2 regions of the Paenibacillus sp. BK720 genome follow, and region 1 is predicted to be linked to the other one. Evidence: riboswitches for the same ligand, from Rfam matches in the RefSeq annotation. Region 1 holds a riboswitch; the other holds the start of a gene.
The links. Region 1 has a riboswitch for FMN ahead of ribD (bifunctional diaminohydroxyphosphoribosylaminopyrimidine deaminase/5-amino-6-(5-phosphoribosylamino)uracil reductase RibD). Riboswitches for the same ligand answer to the same signal wherever they lie in the genome.

Region 1 (7,901 bases):
AAAGGCGCCCGGCACCCAAGCGATATCCACATCGTTGTCTTGCGCGCCGTGGCGTTTGAAGCCGTCAAGCGCACCGCTCAGCAGCTTCCCCGAAATAAACTCGTTAAAACGTCCTACAACTACTCCAAATCGAAGTCCTTCCGATACTACGCTTGCTTCAAATACGTTTGGCATGTTAAGCCCTCCTGGTTTGTAAGGTCAAATTTTTATTTGGCTTGATTACTTCTTGCCGCTTTCGCGAATTTCAATCGGTACCCGTTCCACGATTTCGATTCCATGGCCCTCGAGGCCTCTGATCTTGCGGGGGTTATTCGTAAGCAATCGCATCTGGCGGACGCCAAGGTCTCGCAAAATTTGCGCTCCTACGCCGTAATCGCGAAGATCCATCTTTGGCTTGGCCTCTTCCTTGTCCGCCCCTTGATCGATGCGGGCGTAAGTCTTCAGCTTGTTAACAAGCCCTTGACTGTCCTGACGCATATAGAGAAGAATGCCGCTGCCTTCCTCATTGATTCGCTCAAGCGCCGATTGCAGCTGCGGACCGCATTGACAGCGATGCGAATGGAAAACATCCCCGGTCAGGCATTCCGAATGCACGCGAACCAGAACCGGCTTCTCCCCGTCTATCTTACCTTTAACGAACGCGATATGCTCTTTGCCGTCAGCCTGGTTCGAGAAGGCAATCGCCCGGAAGTGACCGAAGTCCGTCGGCATGTCGACCTCCACGATGCGGTCAACAAGCTTCTCCATGGCGTTGCGGTAAGCAATCATTCCTTGGATCGTGATCAGCTTCAGGTTATGCTTTTCCTTGAAAGCGATCAGATCGGGAAGGCGGGCCATCGTCCCGTCCTCTTTAATAATCTCGCAAATGACTGCCGCAGGCTCCGATCCGCACATTCGGGCAAGGTCGATGCCGGCTTCCGTATGACCGGCGCGGCGAATGACGCCGCCATCCTTCGCAACCAGCGGGAAGATATGCCCCGGCTTGCGGAAATCCGTTGCCTTCGTCGCCGGATCAATCAATGCTTTGACTGTCTGCGAGCGTTCATAGGCCGAGATCCCTGTCGTAGTGGACACGTGATCCACCGATACCGTAAAAGCCGTTCCGTGATAGTCCGTGTTGTGCTGAACCATCGGCGGCAGATCAAGCTGCTCGGCGCGCTCCCGCGTGATCGGGACGCACACCAGGCCGCGGGCTTCGGTTATCATGAAATTGATAACTTCGGGTGACGCGGTCTCCGCCAGGGCGATCAAGTCCCCCTCGTTCTCGCGGTCCTCGTCATCCACCACGATAATCGGCTTGCCGGCCTTCAAATCCTCCAGGGCGGCCGCCATCGAGTCAAACACATTTTCTTGCAGTTCCAGCTCTTGTCTATTCATCAATTTCCCTCCCTGCTATCCGGTTACCCTTGTATTATAAAAAACCGTTCTCGCTCAAAAAGGCTGCGCTAAGCTTAGACTCTGTATGCCCGGCAGAGCCTGATCTGCCCGCAGGCTTGTAATGCAGCAGATGATCGACGTATTTGCCGATGACGTCGCATTCGATATTGACAGAATCGCCGGCTTTCTTGTTCATCAGCGCGGTTTCCCCCAAAGTATGCGGGATGACCGATACCGAAAAGCCAGCGGCATGGGTGCCAACCACCGTTAAGCTGATCCCGTCAATCGTTATAGAGCCCTTCGGAATGACATAACGCATCATCTCGTCGTCAGACAGCCGAATGGCGAAAACAACCGCATTCGCATCCGTCTCGCGTCCGGTGATGATGCCAACTCCGTCGACATGCCCCTGCACGATGTGTCCGCCGAACCGGCCGCCGGCCATCATCGCGCGCTCCAGATTCACGTCCTGACCCGGCCGGAGCTGATGCAGATTGGACTTCCGGTAGGTCTCCGGCATGACATCCGCATCAAACGACGTGCGGTCGAAGGCGATCACGGTTAAGCATACGCCGTTAACGGAAATGCTGTCGCCGAGGGCAACCCCTTCCGTAACCTTTGATGCTTCCACCGTCAGAACCATCGCCTCGCCTTGTTTCTTAACCCGTCTTAAAGTGCCAACTTCCTCAATCAGGCCGGTAAACACGGGCACTCCCCCAATCTATTCATTACCGTATACCGGATTTCCGGATATGCAAATATCTTCTCCCGCCATCTCTACCTTCACATGGTCAAGTTCAATGGCTTGCGACATTTTCTCGAACCCGGCGAACGTAAAGGTGCCGGGGGAGTCAAAGCCGCCGATAATCTTGGTTGCCATGTAGATCATTATCTTATCGATTAATCCGGCCTCCAGCATGGCACCGTTCAGCTTGCCGCCGCCTTCCAGGAGAATCGAACCAATCTCCAGCTCGCCAAGCTTGCGCATCGCTTCAGCCAGGTCAACCTGCTTCCCGTCGCCGCAGCGGATGACTTCAACGCCGGCTTCGGTCAGCACCTTCTCGCGAGCCGGATCGGCCTTCGCGGAAGCGAGTACGATCGTGCGGGACAAGCCGTCCGTCACGACTCTAGCGTCCAGCGGCAGGCGAAGCTGACTGTCCACGATAATCCGAACCGGATGAATCGCGGGAACGGCCGCTCGGGTCGTCAGCTGAGGATCATCCGCCAGCAACGTACCGATGCCCACCATGATCGCCTCATGCTGATGGCGCAGCGTATGCACTTGTTCGCGGGCGGCCGACCCGGTAATCCAGCGGCTGTCTCCGGTATGGGAGGCGATTTTTCCATCCAGCGTGCTAGCCGTCTTCAGCGTGACGAAAGGCAGCCGGGTCGTAATGTACTTGTTGAATTTCTCGTTCATGCTCCGGGATTGCTCTTCAAGCAAACCAACCTCGACCTCGATGCCTTCCTCCCGGAGACGAGCAATCCCTCTGCCCGCAACCTGCGGATTCGGATCCGTGGTTGCCACCACGACGCGGGCGGCCTTCGCATTGATAATGCGTTCGCAGCAAGGCGGCGTTTTGCCGTAATGGCTGCACGGCTCAAGCGTGACGTACACCGTCGCCCCTTCCGCATCGTCGCCGGCCATCTGAAGCGCGTGCACCTCGGCGTGACCCGTTCCCCGTTTAAGATGGGTGCCAACGCCAATAATTCGTCCATCCTTCACGACTACGCAGCCCACAACCGGATTAATGCCGGTCTGCCCGGAGGCTTTAGCCGCGAGCTCAAGAGCAAGACTCATATAATACGAATCGTTTAAAATTTCCATAAATGCAAAAACACCCCCATTAGCCAGCTTAGCCAACGGGGGTGGGAAAAATAACCATTCCATGCCTGCAAAAAGAAACTGTTCACACGCAAACGGCATTGCGGCCCCCATAGAGAACCGCAAGCGTTTCGCGGATGAAATACAAGTCCAGTATAAAAAATATAAACAACCTATACTTTTCTTATATTTCAAACAAACCCATTCAACTTGTGAAAATAAGCACAAGAAAAATAAGCATGAACGCTTATGCGCAAACGCATCGAATGTGTCTCCTTCTCCCATCCAGACTATACTGTCGGTCCCGGAATTGCACCAGGTCCACCGTTCCTTCCCTCGCAATGCGATGAATCGCTCTTGCGCGGGACGGCCCGGGTCACGGACTGACGAGTAAGCGCCGCACGCAGGTGATTCCTGTTGTGCTAGCGCCGCTCGATCACCGCCGGTTGGGATTTTCACCCTGCCCCGAAGGTAAGCCACAAACTATAAATTTGTTAGTATCTTAACATTAAACTTCGTAAACTTCAACCTTTTGCATTTTATCGCGTCCTTTGAACGCGTCAACATGCTCCATGCCTTTAGCAACTTTGCCAAATACGGTATGTTGGCCGTCAAGATGCGGCTGTGGTTGATAGCAGATGTAGAACTGGCTTCCGCCTGTGTTGCGGCCTGCGTGTGCCATTGCGAGCGTACCGCGTTCATGCTTGTTCGGGTTGATCTCGCAATTGATGGTGTAGCCGGGACCGCCAGTGCCTGTGCCGTTAGGGCAGCCGCCTTGCGCAACGAAACCTGGAATAACGCGGTGGAATACCACGCCGTTATAGAAGCCTTCGTTTGCAAGCTTTTCGAAGTTTGCTACCGTATTTGGAGCATCTTGGTCGAACAGATCGAGAATAACCTCTGCGCCGTTCTCAAGTGTGATTTTTGCTTGTTTAGCCATGTCTAACATCTACCTTTCTATGTCCGAATAAGACTACGTTACCAAAAATCTCCCTCACTTAGCAAGCGATTTGAGAAGTCTAGCCGGAATTACGTCGTTGCCGACGATATTTTCGAGCGATTCGCGCTGCACAACGAGGTCGGATTGGCCGTCTTTCACGAAGACAACGGCAGGACGGCGGAAACGGTTGTAGTTGCTCGCCATCGAGTAGTTATAAGCGCCCGTGCAGGAGACGGCGAGCAAGTCGCCCGTTTCCGCTTTCGGCAGCTCAAGGTCGATAATAAGCTTGTCGCCGCTTTCGCATGCTTTGCCTGCGATCGTAACGGTTTCCGTAGCCGCTTCGTTCGCGCGGTTCGCCAAAATCGCTTCGTAACGCGATTGATACAGCGCCGGACGAGGGTTATCCATCATGCCGCCGTCCACCGCGATATATTTGCGTACGCCCGGAATATCTTTCATTGTGCCAACGGTGTACAGCGTTGTGCCTGCGTCGCCGACGATGCTGCGGCCCGGCTCAACCCAAATTTCGGGCAGCGGGAAGCTAGCGGCCGAGAAATTCGAAATCACCGCGTCGGTAATGGCAGCCACGTATTGGGCTACCGGAAGCGGAGTGTCGCCTTCCACATAACGGATGCCGAAGCCGCCGCCAAGGTTAATGACCTTGAAGGTAAGCCCAAGCTCGTCGCGGATTTGAACGGCGAAAGCCACAACTTTATCCACTGCCATGCGGAAGCCGTCAACTTCGAAAATTTGGGAGCCAATATGGGAATGCACGCCCAAAATTTCGAGATTCGAGAGCTCGAGCGCTTCACGGATGGCCTGCTTCGCGGCACCGTTGCCAAGGTCAAAGCCAAACTTCGAGTCTTCCTGGCCGGTCGAAATATATTCATGCGTATGAGCTTCCACGCCCGGCGTAATCCGGAACAGAATTTTAACTTTTTTGCCCTTGTTTGCGGCTAGCGCATTTAACAGGTACAGCTCGACAAAGTTGTCTACGACGAAGCATCCGATATTGGCATCAAGCGCCATGTTGATTTCGTCCGGCGTTTTGTTGTTGCCGTGGAAATGGATGCGGGCTGCCGGAAATCCTGCCTGCAAAGCCGTATACAGCTCCCCGTCGGACACAACGTCGAGCGACAAGCCCTCTTGATCGGCAATCGCGCACATGGCCATAACCGAGAATGCTTTGCTTGCGTAGGCAACCTGGAATTTCAGGCCGGATTCCTTAAATGCGGATACGTATTCATTTGCCCGTTGACGAATAAGCGTCTCGTCGACGATGTAGAGCGGCGTGCCGTATTCCTTCGCCAGATCCGTTACATCAACTCCGCCAATCTCCAAATGTCCTCGGGCATTAATTTTGCTTGTGCCATGTAAGTACACGAATGATGTTCCCCCTCAGATATCTACTACAGGACGTAATAGAAGTTGATTGCGATTTGTACCAATAGCCACAGTATATCGCAATCTAACCTTGAGAGAAATGGATAAATTCACATTTGATTTGTATTTCTTGGCCTCTAATCGGTACGCGGCATTTTGTCGCTTTGCTGCGGGCGGAGAAGGTTGGGACGAGTCCGGTTTTTGAGCACCGGCTTCCTTACGATGATGTTCCACATCGCTCTGTAATCAAACGGAATAAACGGCCACATATACGGACGGTTGAACGAACGCTGCATGCACAGCATCATCAGAATCGCGGTTGTTGCGATAATAAACCCCGGAGCGTTAAACAGGGTGACAGCAATGATCAGCACAAGCCTGACAATCCGGTTGGCAAGCCCAAGCTCATAGCTTGGCGTAGCGAACATCCCCACGGCGGCAATAGCCATGTAGAGAATAACTTCATTGATGAACAGCCCGGTTTTGACCGCTATATCGCCAACCATGATGGCCGCAACGAGGGAGACGGCGGTTGCCAGCGTTGACGGCGTATGCACCGAAGCGAGCCTCATGAGATCAACGCCGACCTCCACGATCAGAAACTGCACGATCAGCGGTAGCTTGCCGACTTTTTCCGGCCCCAGGAAGGCTAGAGCCTGAGGCTTCAGCTCGGGATGAACCACGAACAGGAGCCATAAAGGCAGCAGGAACAACGAGGAGAAAATCCCGAGAAAACGAACCCACCGCAGGTAGGTTCCGATAAACGGAGTCTGCCGGTTCTCCTCCGCGTGCTGGATTAGATCAAAAAAGGTAGTCGGCAATATCATGGCGCTTGGCGAAGTGTCCACAAACACGACCACGGAGCCTTCCAGCAGATGGGCGGCGACTACATCGGGACGTTCCGAGTATCTCACAAGCGGAAAGGGATTCCAACCCCTTTGCACGGTCGCTTCTTCCAACTGCTTATCCGCTAGCGGCAGCCCGTCTATATGCACGAGTTCGATTTTGTCCTTGATCGATTTGACCAGCTCCGGATCGGCCAGATCATTGATATAGGCAATGCAAATATCGGATTGCGTGCGTTCCCCAACCCTGACAAGCTCATAACGGAGCTGCGGATCGCGGAGGCGTCTGCGGACAAGCGAGACGTTCATCATCATGGTTTCCACAAAGCCGTCGCGGCTGCCGCGCACAACGCGTTCAAGCGTCGGTTCCTCCGGATTGCGCGCCGGGAAAGCCTTCGCATCGATAATGATCGCATGCGGTTCTTTGTCAATAAACATCGCTGTGGCGCCTGATAAGACGAAGGTCAGCATCTCATTCCATTTATCCTTCTTTTCCACCTGCGCGGCAGGCACATACAAATGAAGGAAATTATGAAAGGCGTCGCCCGAAACGTCGTCTGGCTGCAAATATGTGAGCCGTTTGAGAACTTCGGTCAGGATTGTATCCTTGGCGAGGCCATTCATGTAGAAAAAAGCGACGCGCCTTTCCCCAAACGTCATTTCGCGCACCACGATATCGAAGCTTACCTTATACCCCACTTCGTTCTCCAGCCGCTCGAAAACCTCGTCCAGACTGGCAGGAATCGCATCATCCTTGCCGTCGGCTTTCTCATGTCCCGCGAGAGTCTGGCCATGCTTGACCGTGCGACCCGTTAATTCAAAAGGAGGAGTCGGGATTGCCATTCCCTGCTCCTCTTTTTTTTGCGCTTCCGGTATGTACATAAACGGGGGCTTCCCGTTATTTTGTTCCCGGTCCTTCTCCCGATCCGTCATCGTCATCGTCCTTTCGTGTCTGTTTTACTTGCTACCACTGGAAATACAGCCAATCGAACAAAGAGCCCAGTGTTTTGCCAAGCACCATTGCCATTACAAGACCCACCAGATAATCGGACAGATTCATTCGCTTCGCAAGAATCGGCAGCACGTTCATAACCTCCGTCAAAGCTCCTGCCAGCATGCCGACGAACATACCGGTCATCAGACCGGAAACGGTCAGAATAAAAGCCTTCGGCAGCGTCAATCGCCAATCCATGAAATCGGCAAAGGTCCAATACATTGAACCGCAAATGACAGCCGTCTCGAACCATATGGACACGCGATAGGCGTAAGCGATCTGGGCGAGCCTAGGGATCAGATCGAGAATGATCAGAAACGCGACAAGTCCGCTGCCGACGGCAAGACCTCCTGAGAGTCCGAGCAGCATCACGAACAAGTGCATCAGCCAATCACCCATCGTCATCGCCCCGCTCTCCGTGCTGCCGGTTTTTTTTGCGCATTTCGTCCGCAATAACGTAGGCATTTACATTTTCCTGATACGTATACAGCTCCACCTCGAGAGGGTTGGGCTCTTCGTTGAAACGCTTCTTGAAGA
Region 2 (7,901 bases), 340 kb from region 1:
TCGGCCCATGTTTATATCGTTCAATCCCTGTCTCATCCGGTGAATGAGCATCTCGTTGAACTTATGATTATGATTGATGCGGCCAAACGGGCTTCCGCAAAAACCATCAATATCATTATGCCTTATTACGGTTATGCCCGTCAGGAACGGAAATCCGCTCCGCGCGAGCCGATTTCCGCCAAGCTGGTTGCCGATGTCCTGACAACCGTTGGCGCCGACCGTCTCATTACGGTTGACCTGCATGCCGATCCGATCCAGGGCTTCTTTGAAATTCCGGTCGATCATATTACCGCCCTTGATCTGATCACGGATTATTTGAAGAGCAAAAACATCAAAAACCCCGTCGTTGTCTCGCCGGATGCCGGACGCGCAACAACGGCGGAGAAGCTGGCCAACTACATGGATTGTCCGTTCGCGATTATGATCAAGAACCGTCCAGCCCACAACACGTCGAAAATTACGCATATTATCGGGGAAGTCGAAGGCATGACGCCGATTATCATCGAGGATTTGATCGATACGGGCGGCACTATTATCAAGGTTGTGGAAGCCTTGAACAAGCGCGGCGCCAACGACGCCTTTATTTGCGCCACGCACGGCCTGTTCTCGGAAAATGCGCTCGAGAAGCTGACGCATCCTTTCATTAAAGAGGTCGTTATTACGGATACGATCGCGATTGACCCGAACCATTCGGACAAGTTTATCGTTCTGCCGATGGCGGATCTGCTGGCGAATGCTTTGCGGATCATTAATAATGGCGGATCGATAAACCGGTTGTTTAAGACGAAGCAGATGTGATTTAGTAGGAGCATGCTACAGGAAAACATCTTCTTCCGGTTGCTGTTGGTCTCGTGGGATTCCGAATGAAATTTATTAAGGTATTCCCACGAGACCAAAGGCAAGCGCTGCGCTCCTCCAGAAGATATTTCCCTTCCGCACTACTAAAATCACAAATGCTTCTTCTCACACCTGTTTATCGGGTGTGGGAGTGGGAAGTGGGAATATAGCAATAGCCCCGGAAATTAATCCGGGGCTTTTTGTTGCCTGAACCGGCTTACTTGGCACGGTAGAGGCCGTATTTCTTAAGGCTTTCGCGGATGGGTTTGGTGTCCTCGGTCAAGCCGCCCCCGCTGCCGTTCAGAGCGAGATCCACCTGCCAGGCGGTCAAGTCGGCGACGTTCATGGTCTCCATTTCCTCGAGGCTGAAGAAGCCTGCGCCGTCTACTTCCACGCCGTCCGGGCGAGGCTCCCCGTCTATGTACTCCATCTCGAAGGTAATGTAGACGTCATGCACCGAATGCGGCCGGTCGCGTATGCCGATAATTTTGGACACGATCGCGCGGACGCCCGTTTCTTCCCATACCTCGCGGGCAACCGAGCCTCTAATCTGCTCGAACTGTTCAATATAACCGCCCGGCGTTGTCCAATAGCCTTTCCCCGGCTCGTGGGCGCGGCGAACCAGAAGCACCTTGTTCTCTTTAACGACGCATGCTCCTACTCCGATGCTGTAGTTTCCCCAATGAACGAAGCTGCAGCTTGGGCAAGCCTTGCGGTCCTCCCCGCCAATCTCTCTAACTTCCAGCTTATCTCCGCAAGCCATACAAAAATTAATATTTTCCATCTGGATTTTCCCCCTCCGGCTTAATGGCAAACAATATAGAACTCATTATACCTTAGCGCAATGGACAATAGCCCTTATTTTTTATGTGAAACTAATGTACTTTTCAGCTTTGTTTAATCTTGGGAGAACATAATGACCATACTCCCTATTTGATATAGCTTGTCTCTTGGGCCCGTATCCCGAATGCGGGCCGCTTTTTTTTATTCTAAAACAAAAAGGACCGGTTTACAGAACCAGTCCTTTTATTTATTATTCGAATGGATAACGCAGTCCCCATTGACCGCGGATTTCGTCCATCGTCCGCATCAGCTGCAGGGTTTCGTCCAAAGGTACAACCTCGCTCTCAACCTTGCCTTCACGAAGATATTGTCCGGCTGCTTCGGCCTCGTATACATAACCAAGCGTCGTGCGGTCATCCGAGAACGTTTCTTCCGTACCGTCCGCGGCAACAAGCGTTGCGGATTTGGCATTAAAGAAGGAAGGAATTTTAATGGAGCCCTCCGTCCCCATTATGTAAGCATCGCTGCCCGAGCAAAGACGGATCGCCGAGCTCAGCATGGCGGTTCCGCCGCCTTCATAGGATAGCAGAATGCTGTTTTCCTCGTCTACGCCAGTTTCGCCGAGATGAGCGGTGCTTAGAATCTGCTTCGGCTTTGCGCCAAATAACATGGAAGCGAAGGATAGCGGGTAAATGCCGACATCCAGCAGCGCGCCGCCTGCCAGGGCCGGATTAAACAAGCGTCCTTCCGGATTAACGCCTGTACGGAAGCCAAAGTCCGCCTTCAGCAGCCGGACCTCGCCGATACGTCCCTCGGCGATCCATTCACGGACCTTGCGGATGACCGGCAGAAACCGCGTCCACATCGCTTCCATCAAGAAAATGCGGTTATCTCTTGCGTATTGCACGACTTCCTCTGCTTCTTTTACATTGACCGTAAACGGCTTCTCGCATAATACCGCTTTGCCTGCGCGCAGACATTTCAGAACATGCTCCTTATGGGACGGATGAGGAGTCGCGACATAAATAATGTCGATCTCGGCGTCGTTCACCAGCTCCTCATAACTTCCGTACGCGCGTTTGCCGCCGAATTTGCCGGCGAACTCTTCCGCTTTCGCCAGCGAGCGGGAGCCTACCGCGCGAAGCTCCGCATCCCGGGCAAAAGCCAAATCGCGTGCGAATTGGGAGGCAATCCAGCCGGCGCCAAGAATGCCCCATTTGATCGTTCTATTCTCCATTGTTTCCTACACCTCCAACCGCAGTATATCAGCAATCGCCCAGATGTGAAAGCGGTTAAAGGAGAAATATCCACGCTTAATTCTGCTGCCTGGAAATGAAAAATAACGTAAACCAGATAAACACAAAGCCTGCGATCTGGGCGCTAGTGATCACTTGGCCGAATACCGTCCAATTCAGGAGAACGCCTACCATCGGGAAGCTTAGCTCGGCGATTGTCGCGTAAGAAGCCTTGATCTTACTTAGACCTTTATAGTAGACAAGCAAGCTGACCAACCCCGGAAGCAAGGCCTGAAGAAGCAGATTAACGATAACGGCTACCAGGTCCGTCCCTTCCGCCAGCTTCCATGCCGCTCCTTCCGACCAGGTAATTACAAGCAGCAGCGGCAAAGCCAGCATAAATCGCAGGGATGTAACCGTCTCGTACTTCATGCTCCCGAGCAGATAACGTCCCATAACCGTCGATCCGCCCCATAGAGCAGCCGCGCCCAGCGACAACAGGCTGCCAACCTGGACAAATTCATTGACATGGCCAAAAGGAAGCGTAAAGCCAAACGTCAGCAAATAGGTTCCGACAATGGCAAGAACGAGTAAAGGTCCGATTTTTTTGGGCAGAAGCTCCTTCAATAAGATTCTTGCCATTACAATGGCGAAGAGCGGCTGCAGCTTCTGCAGCAGCAGAACCGCATTGGGATTGCCGTGAACCAGACCTTGCGTGAAAAGAATCGTGGCAAGCGCCGAGCCGCCCCACGAGACAAACAGCAATGCGCCAAGCTGGCGGAGACGAACGCCGCGTAGATCCGCACGGAACTTCCATAACACGGGAGCTGCGGCAATGAACAAAATGATATGCTCCAGCAGAACGATCTGGGTAGAGGTTAAGGTTTTCAGTAAGATAATGCGGAATACCGGATCCACGCCCCATAGCGCTGCTCCAAGGACAACCAGCCAAAACTCCGGCCGAACGGGAGATTTGGTGCGGATAAGTGGTGATGCGGTAACATTGCTCATAATAAGTACCCTTTCTGAATACAGGACGGAGCAAGCGTTACGGCTGCGCCTTCAGCCGGAAGGTCAGCAGTCGGTTTCGCTCAAATAAAAAGCCCCGATCCGCTTGGTTATACGCGAATCGGGGCCAACTCAAATAAACATGCATATCGGCGGTTTTCCGCCTTCTGCAGGCTTACTTCAGCGATCTTCTATCATCCGGACTATACCGTCGGCCTTGGAGTCGCACCAAGTCAGTCCCCTTGCTGTTTGTCAGCTCAGGGAGTCGCGGGCTTTGTTATCCTGCCAGGCAGGGATTAACGATTACCGCCGGTCAGGAGTTTCACCCTGCCCCGAAGATCCTTATTCCATTAAATTTTTAAAATGATTGGATTGAGTATAACGCTGTTTTTCCGAGTTGTCTAGTGTGAATAGTCAACTTTTAACAATCTTGGATTAGACCTTTACTTGCAGGGCTTCCCGGACAATCGGCGCAACTTCCTTAGCAAGCAATCGGATGGATGACTCCACCTGTGCGGCAGGCATGCCTCCAATGTCCATCTGGGCCATAAAGCGGGAATGGCCAAACAGCCTGTGCTGTTCGATAATCTTCCGCGCGATCAGCTCCGGACTTCCAATCGCAAGCGAACCCGCAAGCTTCTCGAAATCCCCCCGCGAGAGCGGAGTTCCGTTCTCCTTGCCGCCCATGAACTGGGAATAGTATGCCGAATAGCCGGCATAAAATTCGTCCAGCGCCTGCTCGGTTGTCTTTGCAACATAGCAGTGGCCGGTAATCGCTACCCTCAGCTCTTCACTCCGATAGCCTGCTGCGATGCCCGCTGCCTTGTAACAATCTACAAGATGCTTGTATTTCGACGGTTCTCCGCCAAGCATCGCTAGTGCCATGCCCGCCCCATGCCGACCGGCCAGAGACGCGCTTTCCGCCGTGCTGCCTACGCCAACCCAGACCGGGATCGCAGACTGCGCCGGACGCGGTGCGATTTCAGCATTCTCCAAAGGACTGCGAAGACGGCCGCTCCATGTAATCCGTTCCGATAAATTGAGCTGCCTCATTAATTCAAGCTTCTCAGCGAACAATTCTTTATAGTCATCCAGCTCAAAGCCGAAGAGCGGGAAAGATTCGATATATGCGCCGCGGCCGGCGATAATCTCCGCGCGCCCGTCCGAGATGAGATCAAGCGTCGCAAAGTCTTCGAATACCCGTACCGGGTCCGCCGTCCCAAGTACCGTAGTTGCGCTTGTAAGACGAATGCGCGAGGTCGCCTGCGCGATTGCGGCAAGCAAAACCGGCGGCGAGGATAAAGCAAAGTCCAGACGGTGATGCTCGCCAACTCCGAATACGTCAATGCCCGCCTCATCCGCAACTTTGGCTGCCCGGATAATTTCCTTCATTCGTTCTCCCGCGTTTTTGAGCCCGCCCGTACGGGGATCCACCGCAAGATCGCCTAATGTGTAAATGCCGAATTCAAAATGACCGTCATACCCTGATGATCCCATCCATATGTCCTCCTCAGCAATGCCACCGTGATCCGATAGTCTAATGATTGACATTGCTTCCATTCCTATTCATGTACGTAAAGTAAGTAATATACGTATAGTAAGTGAAGTATCTAGTAAGTAATTGTGCCTAATTATATAGCAAACGTCAAGCTTGCTTGCAAAAAAAGACCCTTCATTTATGACAGGGCAGCAGCATCTGCCGTTAAGCTTGGTTCGAATACCATTTTACGGTTCCGACTCCTCAGCGCCAAACCTGATGTTCGTCACCCTCTCAAACTTAGAGGATACGTTATCTATTATTATATGAAAGCCAGCTGCGAGGGTTCTTCCAGGGTAGGTCTCAAGAATCACCGCGAAAAATTAAAGGGATGAATAATTTTCAATTGACGTAAACGTTTGCATGATTTATAGTGATAACGAGCCAAATATATAACAAGCCTTTTGGCATGTTACTAGTTCGACTAGGCATGAGCCAAGGAGAGTATCCGCCCGAATGACGGCGGTGTCTTTTCTTGGTTTTTTTGTGCTCAAAATGGGGAATTTACTACTGAGAGGAGGGATTGACGTGGGACTCACGGGACAACTTCGGATCGATCGGATCGTTGGCAACAATGTCATCCTAACGATGGAGCCGAACTCATCGAGGGAATACGTGCTGTTTGGCAAGGGCATTGGCTTCTCATGCAAAGGCCGGAAGTTTATCGATGCCGAAGACCCGCGAATCGAGAAGCGGTACCGGCTGGACGACCGGGATAAAGCGCTGCATTACCATTCTCTGCTTGAGGAATTGGACCCGGAGGTGGTGCAAATCTCCGAGCAGATCATTGATGAGATTCGGGAACGGCTGGGAACGCCCGTCGATCCGAAAGTGTATTTCGCCTTACCGAGCCATATTCAGTTTGTCGTCTACCGGTTAAGAAACGGCATGGAAATCGTCAATCCTTTCCTGTACGAAACGAAGATGTGTTATCCCCAAGAGTTCAAAATCGCCGCCAAGGCAGCCAAGATGATCAGCGAGAAATTCGACGTCATTATCCCTGAAGATGAAATCGGCTTTCTTACGTATCACGTGTATTCGGCAGCAGGGTCCGTTACCGCGGGACAAATGGTTCAGCTGACGGAGCTGATGAACGAGATCGTAGAGCGGATCGAGGGCTGGCGGGAAGCGCCATTGTCCAAGAAGAGCTCGGATTATGCCCGGCTGATTATGCATTTGCGTTATATGATGGAACGAATTTTGCAGAATAAGGAATCTGAAAATCCGTTCTCCGCAGAAATTAAACACAAAATACCTGCCGAGCATCAGAAGGCGGAATTAATCGCGCAGATGATTGGAGAAAGACTAAACGTCAAGGTCTCCTCCGATGAGATTGGTTACCTCGCCATGCATTTGTACCGGTTGTTCCGTTCGGAGAATGCAGAATGAACATAGACAGACAACAACATGGATAGCAAGGAGTAGATCATATGAAATGGTTTGGCAAAAAATCGAATTCCGTTAGCGTAGCCGCACCGATTAGCGGCAAGCTTGTTCCGCTCAGCGAAGTACCCGACGAAGCGTTCGCGCAAGGCTTAATGGGCGAAGGCGCTGCAATCGAGCCGACGGAAGGACGCGTCATCGCGCCGTTTGACGGCGTTGTGAGCCATTTAATCGACACGCATCATGCCTTGATCATCGAGCATTCGTCCGGACTGCAGCTGCTTATTCACGTTGGCATCAATACCGTTGCCTTAAACGGCGACGGCTTCAAAGCCCTTGTAAAGACAGGCGATTCCTTCAAGGCTGGTCAAACCCTTCTCGAATGCGATCTGGACAAAATCCGCGATGCGGGTTATCCGGTAGTCACGCCGATCATCGTTGCGAACGAAGACGGCGCGGAGAAAGTGGAATGCACCTTCAAAACCGTAACTGCCGGAGATCCGGATACGATTAAGGTTGTTCTGAAAACCTAAACTATGGACATGGAGTGAGATAAGATGCTCGCATTTTTGCAAAAGATCGGTAAATCTCTAATGCTTCCTGTCGCAGCTTTGCCTGCGGCAGCCCTCTTATTGCGTTTCGGCAACATCGATTATGTAAAGGATTTCGGATTCGGCCAGTTCGGCGACTTCCTCAACCATTATATCGCTCCGTTCCTTGCGGCGGGCGGCTCCGCGATTTTTGACAACCTGCCTCTCATCTTCGCGATCGGCGTTGCGATCGGGATGGCCGGCGATGCGGTTGCAACGCTTGCCGCCGTTATTGCGTATCTTGTTCTGACAAACGTGCTGGGCAAAATCCCAACCGTATTCACGGGTCTCGTGGATAAAGACACAACGCTTAACATGGGTGTACTGGGCGGTATCATTGCGGGTCTTGTCGCTTCCTACTTCTATAACAAGTACCACGACATTAAGCTGCCGGATTGGCTCGGCTTCTTTGGCGGCAAACGTTTTGTTCCGATTATCACCTCGTTTGCGATGGTTATCGTCGGTCTGATCTTTGGTCTCATCTGGGGGCCCGTCCAATCGTGGCTCGATACGTTCGGACGCTGGATT

Region 2: linked by a shared signal. The riboswitch ahead of FHT67_RS03565 (DMT family transporter) and the one ahead of ribD (bifunctional diaminohydroxyphosphoribosylaminopyrimidine deaminase/5-amino-6-(5-phosphoribosylamino)uracil reductase RibD) in region 1 are both predicted to bind FMN.

Annotation. Positions count from the first base shown of each region.
Region 1 covers NZ_JAASRQ010000001.1:1,184,478-1,192,378, reverse strand. The annotation lists gene ribH (6,7-dimethyl-8-ribityllumazine synthase) at 1-174, opposite strand, end outside; gene ribB (3,4-dihydroxy-2-butanone-4-phosphate synthase) at 220-1,377, opposite strand; gene ribE (riboflavin synthase) at 1,412-2,083, opposite strand; gene ribD (bifunctional diaminohydroxyphosphoribosylaminopyrimidine deaminase/5-amino-6-(5-phosphoribosylamino)uracil reductase RibD) at 2,099-3,205, opposite strand; FMN riboswitch at 3,472-3,679, opposite strand; gene FHT67_RS05260 (peptidylprolyl isomerase) at 3,711-4,142, opposite strand; gene lysA (diaminopimelate decarboxylase) at 4,197-5,525, opposite strand; gene FHT67_RS05250 (spore germination protein) at 5,663-7,303, opposite strand; gene FHT67_RS05245 (stage V sporulation protein AB) at 7,335-7,769, opposite strand; gene FHT67_RS05240 (stage V sporulation protein AA) at 7,756-7,901, opposite strand, start outside.
Region 2 covers NZ_JAASRQ010000001.1:839,991-847,891, reverse strand. The annotation lists gene FHT67_RS03580 (ribose-phosphate diphosphokinase) at 1-798, shown strand, start outside; gene FHT67_RS03575 (NUDIX domain-containing protein) at 1,055-1,621, opposite strand; gene FHT67_RS03570 (Gfo/Idh/MocA family protein) at 1,871-2,857, opposite strand; gene FHT67_RS03565 (DMT family transporter) at 2,934-3,866, opposite strand; FMN riboswitch at 4,046-4,207, opposite strand; gene FHT67_RS03560 (LLM class flavin-dependent oxidoreductase) at 4,299-5,360, opposite strand; gene FHT67_RS03555 (PRD domain-containing protein) at 5,896-6,789, shown strand; gene FHT67_RS03550 (PTS sugar transporter subunit IIA) at 6,831-7,316, shown strand; gene nagE (N-acetylglucosamine-specific PTS transporter subunit IIBC) at 7,341-7,901, shown strand, end outside.